DNA from 4 places in the Mesorhizobium sp. M0761 genome. Region 4 is predicted to be linked to each of the others. Evidence: predicted binding sites of a transcription regulator. Region 4 holds the regulator's gene; each other region holds the start of a gene.

What was found. Region 4 encodes LexA, which represses DNA repair genes until DNA is damaged. Its sites were predicted from a motif close to TGTTCNNNNTGTGTTCNG; they were not measured.
Region 1: the regulator LexA is predicted to act here: its motif matches at 3,296-3,313, upstream of NKI32_RS28070 (putative DNA modification/repair radical SAM protein).
Region 2: the regulator LexA is predicted to act here: its motif matches at 3,235-3,252, upstream of NKI32_RS03330 (YifB family Mg chelatase-like AAA ATPase).
Region 3: the regulator LexA is predicted to act here: its motif matches at 2,117-2,134, upstream of uvrA (excinuclease ABC subunit UvrA).

What each region holds. Positions count from the first base shown of each region.
Region 1 covers NZ_JAMYPF010000024.1:59,286-63,497, forward strand. Annotated here, with positions in the region: gene NKI32_RS28055 (hypothetical protein) at 1-88, opposite strand, end outside; gene NKI32_RS28060 (aspartate aminotransferase family protein) at 244-1,629, shown strand; gene NKI32_RS28065 (glutamine synthetase family protein) at 1,811-3,196, shown strand; gene NKI32_RS28070 (putative DNA modification/repair radical SAM protein) at 3,315-4,212, shown strand, end outside.
Region 2 covers NZ_JAMYPF010000002.1:101,453-105,664, reverse strand. Annotated here, with positions in the region: gene gshB (glutathione synthase) at 1-681, shown strand, start outside; gene NKI32_RS03340 (glycosyltransferase family 2 protein) at 774-1,847, opposite strand; gene NKI32_RS03335 (glycosyltransferase) at 2,032-3,096, shown strand; gene NKI32_RS03330 (YifB family Mg chelatase-like AAA ATPase) at 3,347-4,212, shown strand, end outside.
Region 3 covers NZ_JAMYPF010000004.1:344,248-348,459, forward strand. Annotated here, with positions in the region: gene uvrA (excinuclease ABC subunit UvrA) at 1-1,967, opposite strand, end outside; gene NKI32_RS09355 (hypothetical protein) at 2,751-2,972, opposite strand; gene NKI32_RS09360 (ATP-dependent Clp protease proteolytic subunit) at 3,119-3,727, opposite strand; gene NKI32_RS09365 (SRPBCC family protein) at 3,757-4,212, opposite strand, start outside.
Region 4 covers NZ_JAMYPF010000018.1:16,178-20,389, reverse strand. Annotated here, with positions in the region: gene kynU (kynureninase) at 1-461, opposite strand, end outside; gene NKI32_RS24435 (GntR family transcriptional regulator) at 629-1,393, shown strand; gene lexA (transcriptional repressor LexA) at 1,599-2,381, shown strand; gene NKI32_RS24425 (ComEC/Rec2 family competence protein) at 2,375-4,212, opposite strand, start outside.

The sequences.
Region 1 (4,212 bases), on a different contig from region 4:
TGTCATCGACGGAACACCAGACGCCGCCCGATGCGGAAGCCGCAGCGGCCGACAAGAGTAGCGCAATAGCGCAGATGATCGTCCGCATTTTTCTCCCCAAACCACAGACCCGATCGCATTGGCGCCCGACTGCGCCGGAAGGTCAAGTCTGCCGAACTTGCTGCTGACCCAATGCAGCGCACCAACACGGCCAATTGCGGTTGCCGTCGCCAATTGGGTAGTGTGCCGGCCGAGAGGGATTTCATGCACAGCACGAACAGTTATTCAAAGGCGTCCATCGGCGGTATCAGCCGTGACCGCATCGCTGCATTGCGGACAAGCGAGGCGAACACCTTCCGCAAGGCGCGGCCGAAATCGCAGGCCAAGGTCGGTAACGGCCTGCCAGGCTTCTTCGGCGGTGTGCCGATGCACTGGATGAACGACTGGCCGACGCCATTCCCGATCCTGGTCGAAAGCGCCAAGGGCGCCGCCATCACGGATATCGACGGCAACAGGCTGGACGATTTCTGCCTCGGTGACACCGGCTCGATGTTCGGCCATTCGCCGCCGCCGGTGGCGCGCGCCATCCGCCGCCAGGCCGGGCGCGGCCTGACCTATATGCTGCCTTCGGAAGATGCGCTGGCCATCGGGCCGCTGCTCACACAGCGTTTCGGTCTGCCGTTCTGGCAGATCGCCACCACCGCCACCGACGCCAACCGCTTCGCGCTGCGCGTCGCCCGCGCCGTCACCGGCCGCGAAAAGATACTGGTCTTCAACGGCTGCTATCACGGCTCGGTCGACGAGACGATGGTCCGGATGGTCGACGGCAAGCCCGTGAATCGGCCGGGGCTGGCGGGTGAGTTTCGCGACCTGACCAAGACGGCGAAGGTCATTGAATTCAACGATGTCGCCGCGCTGCAAGCAGCGCTCAAGGACAAGGATGTCGCCTGCGTCATTGCTGAGCCGGTGCTGACCAATTCCTGCATGGTGCTGCCCGATCCGGGTTTTCACGACGCCTTGCGCAAACTGACGCGCGCGGCCGGAACGCTGCTTCTGATAGACGAGACGCACACGATTTCGACTGGACCCGGCGGCTACACCAGGAAATTCGGGCTGCAGCCCGACCTGTTCGTGCTGGGCAAGCCGATCGCCGGCGGCGTGCCGGCAAGCGTGTGGGGCATGAGCGACGAGGTCGCCTCGCGCTATGCCGACTACAATCGAACCAAGGAGCCGGGCTATTCCGGCATGGGCACGACGCTGTCGGCGAACCCGCTGCAGTTCGCAGCCATGCGCGCAACGCTCGAAGAGGTGATGACGCAGGAGAATTATGCCCGGATGGATCGCCTCGCCCTGCGGCTCGATGCCGGGCTGACCGGCGTCATCGATCGCTACAATCTGCCCTGGCATGTCGCCCGCGTCGGCGCCCGCGTCGAGTTCATCTGCGCCCCTGGCCCGCTCAGGAACGGCGCCGAAGCCGAGACTGCCCATGCGCCGGAGCTTGAGGCGGCTATCCATGTCGCGCTGGTCAACCAGGGCGTGCTGATCGCGCCCTTTCACAACATGATGCTGATCTCACCGGCCACCACCGGCGCCCAGGTCAACCGGCTGATCACCGTCTTCGCCACGGTTGCGGCAAGGCTGACGGCATGAGACAAGCTGCCAAGCCAAACTCGAGTACACTAATGCTGATCGCGCCCTTTCACAACATGATGCTGATCTCACCGGCCACCACCGGCGCCCAGGTCAACCGGCTGATCACCGCCTTCGCCACGGTTGCGGCAAGGCTGACGGCATGAGACAAGCTGCCAAGCCAAACTCGAGTACACTAATCATGACTTCACCTTCGGGCTCGACGCCCGCCGAGGCGCAAGCCTTTCTCGACGCCCATCCCGAAATCGAAGCCTTCGATATCGTCTTGACCGACGCCAACGGCGTCGGCCGCGGCAAGATCGTGCGCCGGCATGAGCTGAAAAGCATCTTCGAGGGCGGCCGCCACATGCCGATCTCGATCCTCGGCCTCGACATCACCGGCGAGGATGTGCACGAAACCGGGCTGATCTGGACGACTGGAGACGGCGATCTCAGGGCATGGCCCATTCCCGGCACGCTGGTGCCGCTTTACGGCACGAACCCGCCGCGCGGCCAGTTGCTGATGGCGATGTACCATCTCGAGGGACAGCCAATGTCGTCGGACCCGCGCTTGGCGCTGGCCAGGCAGGTCGACATCTTGGCGGCCAAGGGCCTCTATCCCGCCGGCGCCTTCGAACTCGAATTTTTCCTGCTGGCCAATGAGCGCGATGCCGATGGCAAGGTGAAACCGGCGGATGCCGTGCTCGACGGCCGCCGCTCGGCCAAGACGGAAGTCTATTCCGTCGACCATCTGCACGGCATGGAGCCGCTGTTTTCCGACATCTATGCCGCGGCTAAGGCGCAAGGCATTCCGGCCGAAACGGTGATTTCCGAATACGCGCCCGGCCAGTACGAGCTGACGCTGAACTACCGCAAGGATGTCATGCGGGCGGCCGACGACCTCGTCATGTTGAAGCGGCTGGTGCGGGCGCAGGCGCGCCGCCATGGTGTTACCGCCTGCTTCATGGCCAAGCCGATCGAAAAATATGCCGGCTCCGGCATGCATTTCCATGTTTCGCTGCAGGACAAGAACGGCCGCAACGTTTTTGCCGAAGCCGGCGGCGAAAGCTGGTCGCTGCCGCTGCTGCAGGGGCTCGGCGGGCTGATCCAGACCATGGCCGAATCGATGCTGGTGTTTGCGCCGCACGCCAATTCCTGGCGGCGCTTCGTCTCGCAGTCCTATGCGCCAGTGGCGCCGACCTGGGGCGTCAACAACCGTTCGGTGGCGCTGCGCGTGCCGGCGGGCGACGCCAAGAACCGGCGCATCGAGCACCGGCCTTCGGGCGTCGACGCCAATCCCTACCTGATCGCGGCAACGGTGCTGGCCGGCATCATCAAGGGTTTGGACGAAGGCCTCGACCCCGGCCCCGAAACCACTGGGAATGGCTATGAAGCCGCTGTCACGCGCACGACCATGCCGGTCGACTGGCGCGCTGCGATCGAGGCGGCGCGGGCATCGAGCTTCCTGAAAGAGGCGCTTGGCGAGGATCTGCATCGCACCTTCGTGGCGATCAAGCAGTCGGAGTATCTGCGCGTCGCCCGCACCGTCAGCGAGCTGGATTACCACCTCTACCTCCATGAGGTCTGAGAGACCGCCTGGAACTCGGGCAGTCGTCCTGCTAGCCCGACGATCAGGCGGCGATTACTTTTCGCCGCCTGCATCAAATGAGGTGGCGCTGCAGCCTTCAAGAACATATCATGAACGGATGAGCGCACCTACCGTCCGTGAAAAGCTGGCAATCCTGTCTGACGCCGCCAAATACGATGCTTCCTGCGCCTCGTCCGGCTGGGCGAAGAAGGATTCGCTCCAATCCGGCGGTATCGGCTCCACAGAAGGCATGGGCATCTGCCATTCCTACGCGCCGGATGGCCGCTGCATTTCGCTCCTGAAAATCCTGCTCACCAATTTCTGCATTTACGATTGCAGCTACTGCATCAACCGCTCGTCATCGAATGTGCGCCGCGCCCGCTTTAGCATCGACGAGGTGGTGAAGCTGACCATGGATTTCTACCGGCGCAACTACATCGAGGGCCTCTTCCTGTCCTCCGGCGTCATCCGTTCGCCCGACGAGACCATGGCCGAGATGGTGGAGGTGGCGCGGCGGCTGCGGCTGGACGAAAAATTCTCCGGCTATATTCATCTGAAGACCATTCCGGAAAGCTCGGCCGAACTGGTCGAGCAGGCCGGGCTCTACGCCGACCGGCTGTCTATCAACGTCGAACTGCCGACCGATGAGGGCGTCAAGAAACTGGCGCCGGAGAAGAAGCCGGAAACGATCCGCCTTTCCATGGCGAACCTGCGCCGGAAGATGGAGGAAAAAGCCGAGCCGACGCTGAGGACCAAGAAGCGCGAACGCTTTGCGCCCGGAGGTCAGTCGACGCAGATGATCGTCGGCGCCGACAAGACATCCGACGACGGCATCTTGCACACCAGTGCGCGGCTCTATGGCAGCTACCATCTGCGGCGCGTCTATTACTCCGCCTTCAGCCCGATCCCGGATTCGTCATCGTCGCTGCCGCTGCAGAAACCGCCGCTGATGCGCGAGCACCGGCTCTATCAGGCCGACTGGCTGATGCGCTTCTACGGCTTTTCGCAGCCGGAAA
Region 2 (4,212 bases), on a different contig from region 4:
TTCGACATGAACTACATCACCACGACGCATATTCTGGAGCGCATCCACCCGAAGACACTGGTCGTCAACGACCCGGCCTGGGTGCGCAACAGTCCGGAAAAGATCTTCGTCACCGAATTCCCCGATCTGATGCCCGAAACGCTGATCACCAAGGATCCCCAGGAGGTCGCCGCCTTCCGCAAGGAGTTCGGCGACATCATCGTCAAGCCGCTCTATGGCAATGGCGGCGCCGGCATCTTCCATCTCAAGGAAGACGATCGCAACCTCGCCTCACTGCTCGAAATGTTCGCCCAGCTGTCACGCGAGCCGTATATCGTCCAGCGCTATCTGAAGGATGTGCGCAAGGGCGACAAGCGCATCATCCTGATCGACGGCGAGGCGGTCGGCGCCATCAACCGCGTGCCGGCCGACCACGATTCTCGCTCCAACATGCATGTCGGCGGCCGCGCCGAAAAGACCGAGCTGACGGAGCGCGAACGCGAGATTTGCGCCCGCATCGGCCCGTCGCTGAAAGAGCGCGGCTTCATCCTGGTCGGCATCGACGTGATCGGCGACTACATGACCGAGATCAACGTGACCTCGCCAACCGGCGTGCGCGAAGTGCAACGCTTTGGTGGCGCGGATATCGCCAGCCTGTTCTGGGACGAGGTGGAGGAAATGCGGCGCAATTCGGCCGCGTAGTGTGCGTTGCTACGGAGGACTTTGGTGGGTCCAGAGAAGCATCGAAGGATGCTCTTTATCGGGTAAGACTGCCGAGCAAGCGGCTCATCAAATCAAACTATGTCCCGGAAGCGCCGAGGCCTCAGTTTCGGAGGAAGGAGACCGATAAGTCTGGTCTGCAATTTTCGCTGTGGTGTTGCCCAGTCTTTCAGCAGAAAACCCGCATCGGAGTTCTTTTCCAGCAATGCAAAAGCTGCAGACAGTCCGATCAGGTCGACCAAGGTCCTGCGCATTGAGTGGCGGGAGATTAAATGCTCCAGTCCCGGCGCCACTTCGCACCAACGATTGGCCAGTGCCCGCCGTATCGCTATTTCAGTATCAGGCGACATCCTGCCGAGGCCAACTCCGGTACCCAGGATGCGCCCGTCCGCCCAGCCATTGCCGCCGTGAAGCCGATAACTGCCAAGAGCCCGCCCAATCCTCACGGTTCCGCCGATCATATGGGCGGCACGAGCCATATAACCATCGGCACATATCTTTATTTCGTCCGGATCGGATGGACGCATGATTTCAAGCGGAGCTCGACGAAACATCATCCCCGATGTGGTTGACCAAAACCAACCCACGGTACCCCGATCAATAAATAATAATGTCGGGTCAGCTTCGGTGTCGACATGCAGGTAGCCGCTCATTTTCGGCATCGATCGCGGGTCGTTCAGGTGGAATACGGGATGACCGCCCGCAAGCAGGTTGCCGGCCGTATCTATCACCACCTCATCGGAGCTCGACATTGCCGCGATACGGGTTTGGCTGAGATGCGCTCTCACATGGCATTCTATGAAGTCAGGATGCCAAGCATCGTCACCGTCAAGAAAGGAGATCAGGGGCCCGGCTGTCGCGTCAAGCCCGGTCATCATTGCTGTCAACTGCCCGCCATTTTGCAGTCGGGGCAGAAAGCGGAAACGACTGTCGCCAAGCTGGGACAGACACTCTTCAATCCTTCGGCGGGAACCGTCGGTCGAAAAATCATCGACCACCACGCATTCGAACGCAGTGTATGTCTGCGCCGCTACGGATCGGATCGCAGTGTCGATGAATGCCTCTTGATTGAAACAGCCTACGCAAACGGATACGGTTGGTAGCGCGATGTGAGAACCAGCTCCGCTTGGGACGATGTTTTCTTTCAAGAGGCGCTTCTCCGTACACCAGATTTGATCGCCTGAGATATTCCGTCGATCAAATGGCGGTGTTTCTTTGCCAAATTTCTCTCTATCGAAGCGAGTTTTTCTCCGCACTCAAGATCGCAATTGCCGCATGTTGACCCTACAGCACGGGTATCGCCCTCCTACCAAATTCGAGATTGTCAGAGCCATGCTGCGTCATGGCCACAACCTCAGAAAAGGGCACCCTTCCGCGAAGTCGCAACCTGCTCTTCAGGCCAGTTTGCTGTCGGACGATCCGTTCATATCCTATTCGGGAATGTCCGGTACGCCGCTCGGATTAGCAAGTCATATGCCTTTCCGTCCACGCAGCCACCGCGCCTGGTTTCTCATCTCGCCAACCTGGTCCGTCGAAAACAGTGCTAGCGTCAAAACCATCCGGACCTATGCCGTTCTGCATAGACTCAAGAACCCCCGTCACTCGCTAATCTTCCTATCCAACACTCAGGCAGAGGCTGATCTGTTGAACCAGTCCGGCGAGGCCGCCGTCCTGCACAACAAGACGTCAACAACCTCCGAACACATATTCAGGCCTCTCGATGACGTCCCTGTAGAATTTGATGCAATCTACAATGCGCAGCTGGCTCCGTGGAAGCGCCATGACTTGTCGCTTGGCATCCAGCGTTGCGCATTTGTCTTCTATCGAGATTCAAGCGGATCCTCCACGACGGAGTCGGAAAGAGCGCGAATAAATCGGCATAGGGAGCTCGCGCCGCATCACGTCTTTATCAACGAGTTTGACGGCACCGGCAAGCCTGTCCGATTGGCACCGGCTCAGGTGAACACGCATCTAAATCGTGCAGCCGTGGGAATCTGTCTCTCTCACCTGGAAGGACCAATATTCGCCAGCACGGAATATCTTCTCGCGGGCCTTCCAGTGGTCACGACGCCGAACCATGGCGGCCGAGACCTTTATCTGGATGACGACTATTCGCTCACAGTTCCACCCGATCCTCGATCCATCGCGGAGGCTGTCTTAGCGCTGAAGGAGCGACGAATTCCCCGGGATTACATTCGTTCGCAAACTTTGAAACGAATCGAACGAGACCGCGGGCGGTTCATAGACCTTGTAAACGAGATTTTTCTGGAGAGCGGCTCTTCGCGCCGGATCGCCCTGCCTTGGCCTTTCAGATATCCTGTCATGGAGTGGCTTCCACCGCAGGTCGCGATCGATCGATCGCTTTCAGGTTCGGTCGATGCCTTCATCACCGCTTAGAAGCAACACCCTCAGATCGCCGAAGGGCCTAGTCGCCCTTGTTAAACGCGGTCGAGGAGGCGGAGCAGCCGTTCCATTTTGCTTGACCATCTTCCTTTTTTGCAACCGGCACAGCGCGCTGCAGCCACCACGAATGCATGTTCCTGTAATGTTCTTGCCTTGGCCTGAAATCTATGGTTGTCTTGTCCTGACGTCGCTCGCGGTCTGAACCACAAGGCCGAGGCGAGCCGATATCCGGGGGCAGAGCAAGATGGTGGCGCGGGTTCGCACGGTTGCTTTCCAGGGCATCGAGGCCGTACCGGTCGATGTCCAGGTGATGATCGCGCCGGGCAAGGTCGGCATGCAGATCGTCGGGCTGGCCGACAAGGCGGTGGCCGAAAGCCGCGAGCGCGTGCAGGCGGCACTGCATGCGTCGGGGCTGTCGATGCCGTCGAAGAAGGTGACGGTCAACCTGGCGCCTGCCGATCTTCCTAAGGAAGGGAGCCATTACGACCTGCCGATCGCGCTCGGCCTGATGGCTGCACTCGGCGCCATTCCGGGCGACATGCTGGCCTCCTATGTCGTGCTCGGAGAATTGTCGCTCGACGGCACCATTGCCACGGTCGCCGGCGCGCTGCCGGCGGCGATCGGCGCCAATGCCGAGGGAAAGGGCCTGATCTGCCCGTTCGGCTGCGGGCCGGAAGCGGCCTGGGCGGGCAAGGATTTCGACATATTGGCGCCGCGCAGCCTGATTGCCATCGCCAATCATTTTCGCGGCACGCAGGTGCTGTCGCGGCCCGAGCCCGGCATCCATGTCTCGGCCCGCGACCTGCCCGACCTTTCAGACATCAAGGGCCAGGAAAGCGCCAAGCGGGCGCTGGAAGTGGCGGCGGCCGGCGGCCACAATCTGTTGATGGTCGGGCCTCCCGGCTCGGGAAAATCGATGCTGGCGCAGAGGCTGCCTTCAATTCTGCCGCCACTGGCGCCCAAGGAACTTCTTGAAGTCTCGATGATCGCCTCGGTGGCCGGCGAGCTCGGCGAAGGCAAGCTCACCGACCGGCGGCCGTTCCGCGCCCCGCACCATTCGGCTTCGATGGCGGCAATGGTCGGCGGCGGCATCAGGGCGCGGCCGGGCGA
Region 3 (4,212 bases), on a different contig from region 4:
GTGCCGAGCGGGATTTCGGCAGTGACGTTCTTGAGATTGTTGCCGCGCGCGCCGACGATCTTCAGCCGGCGGTTTTTCTTGGCCTCGCGCCTGACACCGGGCGTGGCGACTTCGAGCGCGCCCGACAGATATTTACCGGTGATCGAGTTGGGATTGGCCATCACCTGCTGCGGCGTGCCCTGGGCGATGATCTCGCCGCCATGAATGCCGGCGGCCGGACCCATGTCGACGACATAATCGGCATGCAGGATGGCGTCTTCGTCATGCTCGACGACGATCACCGTGTTGCCGATGTCGCGCAGATGCTTGAGCGTGTCAAGCAGGCGGGCATTGTCGCGTTGGTGCAGGCCGATCGACGGCTCGTCCAGCACATAGAGCACGCCGGTGAGGCCGGAGCCGATCTGCGACGCCAGACGAATGCGCTGGCTCTCGCCGCCCGACAGCGTGCCGGAATTGCGCGACAGCGTCAGATAGTCGAGGCCGACATCGTTGAGGAAGCGCAGGCGGTCACGGATTTCCTTGAGAACGCGCACCGCGATCTCGTTCTGCTGGTCGTTGAGATGTGGCGGCAGTTCGGTGAACCACTGGTCGGCCTTGCGGATCGACAGCTCTGTGACTTCGCCGATATGCTTGCCGGCGATCTTCACCGCCAGCGCTTCCGGCTTCAGCCGGTATCCCTTGCAGACCGGGCAGGGCGTCGCCGACATGAAGCGCTCGATCTCCTCGCGCATCCAGGCGGATTCGGTTTCCTTCCACCGCCGTTCGAGATTGGGAATGACGCCCTCGAACGTCTTGGTGGTCTTGTAGGAGCGCAGGCCGTCATCATATTGGAAGGTGACCTCGCGCTCGCCGGTGCCACGCAGGACGGCATCCTTTGCCTCTTCGGTCAGGTCTTTGAACTTGTCGCCGAGCTTGAAGCCGTATGCCTTGCCCAGCGCTTCCAGCGTCTGCGCATAATAGGGCGAGGTCGATTTCGCCCACGGGCTGACGGCGCCGTCGCGCAGCGAGACGTTTTCGTCCGGCACGATCAGGCTGGCGTCGATGGCGCGCTGATTGCCGAGGCCGTCGCAGGTCGGGCAGGCGCCGAACGGGTTGTTGAACGAGAACAGCCTGGGCTCGATCTCCGGAATGGTGAAGCCGGAAACCGGGCAGGCGAATTTTTCCGAGAACAGGATGCGCTCATGCGTCTCGTTCTTCGATTTGTTGACCGAGTCCTCGCCGGTCTGGCTGGCGTCGAGCGGCCGGTCGGCGAACTCGGCCACCGCCAGCCCTTCGGCGAGCTTCAGCGCCGTTTCGATGGAATCGGCAAGCCGTGTCGCCAGGTCGCCGCGCACGACGATGCGGTCGACGACGACGTCGATGTCGTGCTTGTACTTCTTGTCCAGCGCCGGCACGTCGGCGATCTCGTAGAAGACGCCGTCGACCTTGACGCGCTGAAAGCCCTTCTTCTGCAGCTCCAGCAGTTCCTTTCGATACTCGCCCTTGCGGCCGCGCACGATCGGCGCCAGCAGGAAAAGGCGCGTGCCTTCCTCGACCGCCAGCACCCGGTCGACCATCTGCGAAACCGTCTGGCTCTCGATCGGCAGGCCGGTGGCCGGCGAATAGGGGATGCCGACGCGCGCAAACAGCAGGCGCATGTAGTCGTAGATCTCGGTGACGGTGCCGACTGTCGAGCGCGGGTTCTTCGACGTGGTCTTCTGCTCGATGGAGATGGCCGGTGATAGGCCGTCGATCTGGTCGACATCCGGCTTCTGCATCATTTCGAGGAACTGGCGCGCATAGGCCGACAGGCTCTCGACGTAACGGCGCTGGCCCTCGGCATAGATGGTGTCGAAAGCAAGCGACGATTTGCCGGAGCCCGACAGGCCGGTCATGACGATCAGGCTGTCACGTGGCAGGTCGAGATCGACATTCTTCAGGTTGTGTTCGCGTGCCCCGCGAATGGAAAGGTATTTATGGTCGGCCATCGCCGGTCGCCGCCTCAGGTCTGGTGTCAGTGGGATCGGCGGGTTTTCCCGACCGTTCCCTATGTAGGTATTTTTGCCGCCACGTCGAGAGACCCCACACTTCTCGACCAAAGCCGTTTAACCGTCTTTCGAGCGAAGGGGCAAGCGGAAAGAACAAAGGCCGAACACGCTCCTGACAAAGCTGTGCAGAAACTGACAAGGGTGTTTCAGAAACTGACCCTGACGTAAGCTCCCGGCGATCACATTTTCCGTAACCGGCTATTCAAGGTTGACGTCGTCGAATCGGGGGCGCACTCTGCCGGAGTCAACGGAGCCGGCCGTCTTTGATGGCCTCGCCGCCCATAGCGGCCTGCGAGACGCCGCAGGTTTTTGCGATTTGTGCTTCGGATTGACCCCAGTCGCAACGGACATAGGAGCGGAGCATGACGCCACCGGATAGTCCCTTGAGGCTCCACCTGCTAGTGGAGCCGCGGCGGGCATAAGTGCCAGGTAGTTTCAAGGCATTGAAGTGTATGCGTCCAAACGATCGCATCGCGTCAGTCCAACAAACCACCCGACAAACCGTGATCTGCCGAATCCCACAAAAATCAGAGACGGCTAGTCGGATCGTCGGCTGAATGCCGCGAAGCATCCGAAATCAAAGTCGGTATAACACTACCGGCAGTTTGGATTTGAAATCCAAAAAAAGCCCCGACCGTTTGCGGAAGCAACGGCGGGGCTGTTCGTTTGCGAGGAAGTCGTCGGCGCAGGCTTTCTCTCCCGTATAGTAGCTGGGAGAAGGGGCTACCGGCGCGGCGGCTTGATCCCACCCGTGCCGACATCGACAGTGATGCTGCCGGAAATCTTGACATCGGTGTCGCCGATCTTGAACGTGCCGTTCTCGCCGGCAGGCAGCGCGTCGTCCGGCTCCGGCTGCGGCGCGGGCTTGGCGATGCGGTAGTCGCCGGTCACGCCGGGCAGGGCGCCTTTCCGCGACGTGCTGGTGCTGCCCCCGGCAAAGGCCATGCTCGATGTCGCCGCCGTGATGGCAATGGCTATGGTCAGTCTGTTCAGGTGGTAGCGCATGGCAAGACTATAGTGCCGCGCTCAAGGCGAGGCCAGACCAGCGGCGTTGAAATTGAGGGAACACCGGCCTGCATTCGATACGGTGATCAGGCCGCTGCCTGCTTGCGGGTGTCGAAGACGTGGTCGACGAGGCCCCAGTCCTTGGCCTCCTTCGCGGTCATGAAGAAATCGCGGTCAAGCGTGCGTTCGACCTCTTCGTGGGTGCGGCCGCAATGGTGAGCGTAGAGGTCGGCCATGTGCCGCTTGGTGCGCAAAATGCCTTCGGCGTGACGCTGGATGTCGGAGGCCTGGCCCTGGAAGCCGCCCAAAGGCTGGTGCAGCACGATGCTGGCGTTGGGGAGCGCGATGCGCCGCCCCGGCGTTCCCGCCATCAGCAGGAACGAGGCCATCGACGCGGCAAAGCCCATGCACACGGTCGACACCGGGCAGCTGACATATTGTATCGTGTCGTAGATGGCGAAACCGCTGGTCACCACGCCGCCCGGCGAGTTGATGTAGAGCGAGATCTCCTTGTCGGGATTGTCCGATTCCAGCGACAGGAGCTGGGCGCAGACCAGCGCCGACATGCCGTCATTGATCTCGCCATTGACGAAGATGATGCGCTCGCGCAGCAGCCGCGAGAAAATGTCGAAGGCGCGTTCGCCGCGGCTCGATTGCTCGATCACCATCGGCACCAGATTGGCAAAGCCGCTCATCTCATTGTCTCCGTTTTGATTTTTCCGGTTTAGGCAGCGCGCAGCAACAGGCGCGGCGCGTTGGCGGCGACTGGCGGCTTGGGCTTGTATGCGCGCAGCGAGAGCCGGCAGGCGGCGCCCGCCATCGCCACCGCAGGCGTTGCCGCCGCGGCAAACCCGTCATGAACAATGCGCAAATGCGTGCCACCGGAAACAGTGCGGGCAAGCGTGAAGGTCACGATACTGTCCAGCCCATTGGCATCGCCGGTTTCAGAACGCTCGCGCCAGGAATAGCGCAGCAGGCGCCCCGGTTCGGCATCGAGCACTTCGCACTCGATCGGCTTCTCAGGCCCGGCAAAGGCAAAGCGGCTGCCGGTTTCCGGCTTGATGTCGTTCGGCATCATCCATTCCGCCAAAAGCTCCGGCACGGTCAGCGCCCGCCACACTTTTTCCGGTGCGTCCGGCAGATCGCATTCGAAGGCGAGGGCATCCTTGGCGGTCTGCGT
Region 4 (4,212 bases):
GCGTCGACGCCCTCCAGCCGCAGCCGCGTTCCCGGCCGGGTCGAGGCGACGCCTTCGGCCATGTAGAGGTCGGTCGGGAAACTGTCGCCCTCGGCAACGATGACCGACCGATCCGGCCGCATGCCGAGCGCTGCGTGCAGCAGCTTGTAGATGTTGATCGAGGTTGTGTCGCAGACCACCGTCTGCCCATCAGCCGCGCCGATCAGTCGCCCGAGCTGATCTCCGAGTTCCACCGGCATGTTGAACCAGCCGGCGGTGTTCCAGGCGCGAATGAGGTCGTGCGCCCATTCCTGCGTGGCGGCCTGCTGCAGTTCGCTGAAGACGACCGCTGACGCGGCGCCCAGGGAATTGCCGTCGAGATAAATCACGCCTTGCGGCAAGACAAAGCGTTCGCGCATGGAGCGCAGCGGATCGGCGGCATCCATTGCTTCGATTGTAGCGAGATCGGGTGTCGTGCTCATGATCCGGCGCCCCTCCATGGACAAACGCGCGCGGCGGAGCCTGCCGCCCAAACATGCCGGCGATCTTGAGTGGTCGCCCTTGAACTGTCAAACATTATATATAATTCACCCATTGAAAGGCTTTGATATATAATGATCCGCCGAGCGTTTATGTCTGATGGATCACGATGCTGGATGACGAGCAGACCTCGAAGACGGAAGCGGCCTATCGCCTGCTCAGGCGCGATATTCTTGCGACCCGGCTGGCGCCTGCCGCGCCGTTGAAGCTGAGCACGCTGCGCAACACCTACGGCATCGGCTGGACGCCGTTGCGCGAGGCGCTGTCGCGGCTGGAGGCGGAACGGCTTGTGACCGCCATCAGCAACCGCGGGTTTGCGGTCGCTCCCGTCTCTCGGGCGGAGCTCGAGGATTTGGCGCGTGCGCGGCTGGTGGTCGAACTGCCCCTGCTGGTGGAATCGATCGAGGAGGGCGATCGTGAGTGGGAAGACGCGGTCGTTGCCGCCCACTATCGTCTCTCACGGTGCGGGTCTGTTCTCGACGATCCATCGGATGATGCGGTCGACGCGTGGTACGAAAAACACGATGCCTTCCATGCGGCGCTGCTCAGTGCCGCGACATCCAGCTGGCTGCTGCGCTTCAATGCGACGATTTCCGACCAATTGCATCGCCATCACCGCTTTCTGGGTCTGGCCCCGACGCTGCGCGCCGCCGCCGGCCGCACGGATGGCCACCGGAAGGCCGTGGCGGCCCTGCGCGACGCCGTGGCGATCGAACACCATACCGCCCTGATGGAAGCGGCCCTCGATCGCGACGTCGAACGTGCGAAAACTCTGATGACCGCTCACATCGGCTACACGCTGCAGGTCTATGCCCAGAGTGAACCCGGCGCGGATGCTGCGCAGCCCCGTCCGAAAAGGAAGCGGCGATCGTAGCCGACGACGCAGGGCACTTTGTCTTCGTTTCACCCCGTTGCCGGCCAACGACTACGAGCGCCGCTCGCGGTGCCGAACGTCACGCTGAACAAAACGTCAACACATTCATTAAACTTTAAAAGGTTGCGGAACACAACTGGAACAGATAGTGTTTGTTCTGGGTTTGTTTTTTCTGATTCTGGTTTCAGAACCCCTGGGGGCCGCGATGCTGACGCGCAAACAACATGAGCTTCTGATGTTCATCCATGAACGCCTGAAGGAGAGCGGAATCCCGCCGTCCTTCGATGAGATGAAGGAAGCGCTTGACCTCGCCTCCAAGTCCGGCATCCACCGCCTGATCACGGCGCTTGAGGAGCGCGGTTTCATTCGCCGGCTGCCGAACCGGGCGCGCGCGCTGGAAGTGCTGCGGCTGCCCGACTCGATCGCACCAGGCCTCAATGCGGCGAGGAAGTTTTCGCCGAGCGTCATTCAGGGCAGTCTTGGTCAAACCGGCCAAGGGCAAGGCGGCCAAGGACAAGGCGCGATGGGCCAAGGCGGTATCGGTCGCCAGATCAAGCCGGGCTCGCCGTCGCGTTCGATGTCGGCCGGCAATGACGACGCCGTTTCGGCGGTGTCGATCCCGGTGATGGGACGCATTGCTGCCGGTGTGCCGATCGACGCCATCCAGCATCAGACCCATTCGATCTCGGTGCCGCCCGACATGATCATGGGCGGTGAACACTACGCGCTCGAGGTCAAGGGCGATTCGATGATCGAGGCCGGCATTTTCGATGGCGACACGGTCATCATCCGCAATGCCGACACAGCCAGCCCCGGCGAGATCGTGGTGGCGTTGGTCGACGATGAGGAAGCGACCCTGAAACGCTTCCGCCGCAAGGGCGCCTCGATCGCCCTGGAAGCCGCCAACCCGGCCTACGAGACCCGCATTTTTGGACCGGACAGGGTGAAGGTGCAGGGCAAGCTTGTCGGATTGATCCGGCGCTACTGAGCCGGCTTGGGTTTGTACTTTTCACGCTGGTTGTAAGGCGGCAGGCCGCGCGCTTCGCGGGAGAAGCGGCGTTGCTCGTGCCAGGGGCGATACGGCTTGTCGACGGCGAAGCGGATGGTTGGCGCTGCAGCTGCCGATTGCGGATCGAAGAAGACGGCGGCGCTGCCGTCGCGGGCCAGCTGTTTCTTCGTCACGACCAGCACCAGCGGGTCGCGGCACGGATTGTAGGCGGTGGCGTCATCGATGACGATCAGGCTCGCGAAGGCACAGGCCGGCCGCGCCGTCTTGCGGTCTTTCGCAAGCGCTACAATGGCTCCGGAAGGGTGCCGGGCGATACAGAGATCGCCGGTGCAATAGAAGGGCGAGCCGGGCGGCAGATCGAGCGGATCGAGATCGAACCGCGTATCTGTTGACTCGAAAATCTCAGGTGGGATAATGGTTTCGGCCCGCAGCGCCCGTTTCCAATTGTCCGTGGTGAATTCGTTGGAGCGTTCGCGGTTGAGGGCGAGTTCGCCGCCACCGATCGGCATGGCCACCAGATGCGCATCCTCGGATATGAGCACGTCGGGCGTAAGCACCTGCGGCACCGTCAACAGGCCGGCCAGCGCGAAAGGCACGGCCGCCAACCTGAGCCAGGTGGTGGCCATGGTGGCGATGACGAGGGCGACCGCCACCAACAGCACCGAGCGGATGGAGATCAGCCCGACGGCGTCGACCGGCGAGCGCTCGGAAATCCAGGCCGATATAGCGATCATCGCCATCAGACCCTTGCCCATCACATAGAGGAACGGCCCGTCGGCGCCGAACGGCATCGCCAGTGCGCTGAGCACGGCAAAAGGCATGACGATCAACGAAACAATCGGCATCACGGCCAGATTGGCGATCAGGCTGAGCGGCGACACACGCTCAAAATGCCAGATGGCGAACAGCAAGGTTGCACTGCCGGCGATGATCGAGGTCATGGCGAGGCCGCCCATGGCCAGCGCGAATTTTCGCGACAGGAAGCCGACGAAGGAGCGCTTTGCCGGCGGCGTTCTCACCTTGTCGGCGCGGTAATCGGCCCAGCCGGCATAGGCGCCGACAAGGGCGGCGGTGGCAGCAAACGACATCTGGAAGCTGGGACCGACCACCTCGTGCGGCGACACCAGGATGACGGCAATGGCGGAGATCGCCAGATTGCGCATGGTGAGTGCGGCGCGATCAAACAGCACGGCGACAAGCATGACCGCCAGCATGATGAAGCTGCGCTCGGCGGCAACCACGACGCCTGAAATGACGAGATAGGCGGCGATGGAGACGAGTGCTGCCACTGCTGCATATTTCTTGACTGGGCGGCGCGAAGAGAAATCGGGAAACAGCGCAAAGGCGCCACGCAGCAACGCCATGATGGTGCCGGCAACCAGCGCCATGTGCAGGCCGGAGATGGAGATGATGTGGTAGATGCCGGTGCGCCGCATCGCTTCGTTGACCTCGTCCGGGATGCCGGCGCGCACCCCGACAATCAACGCCGCGGCAATCTCGCCTTCGGCGCCGCCGATTTTGCCCCTGATATGGTCGGCAATGTTTTCGCGCGCGTTCTCGATTGCCGAGGAGAGCCGCGCGGTCAGCGGCGGCGGTCCCTGCGTAGCAATGGTTTTCGGATTGCCGAGAAAGAAGCCGCTGCCGCCGATACCGGTGAAATAGCTGTCGAAGGAGAAATCGTAGCTCTCCGGCCGCACCGGACCGGTCGGCGGCAACAGCCTGGCATAGCCGGTGATCAGGGAGCCGGCGGTCATATCGGCGGGAACGGTCCGCGCCGAGAGCCTGACCCGCTCCGGGGCGTAGCGCAGCT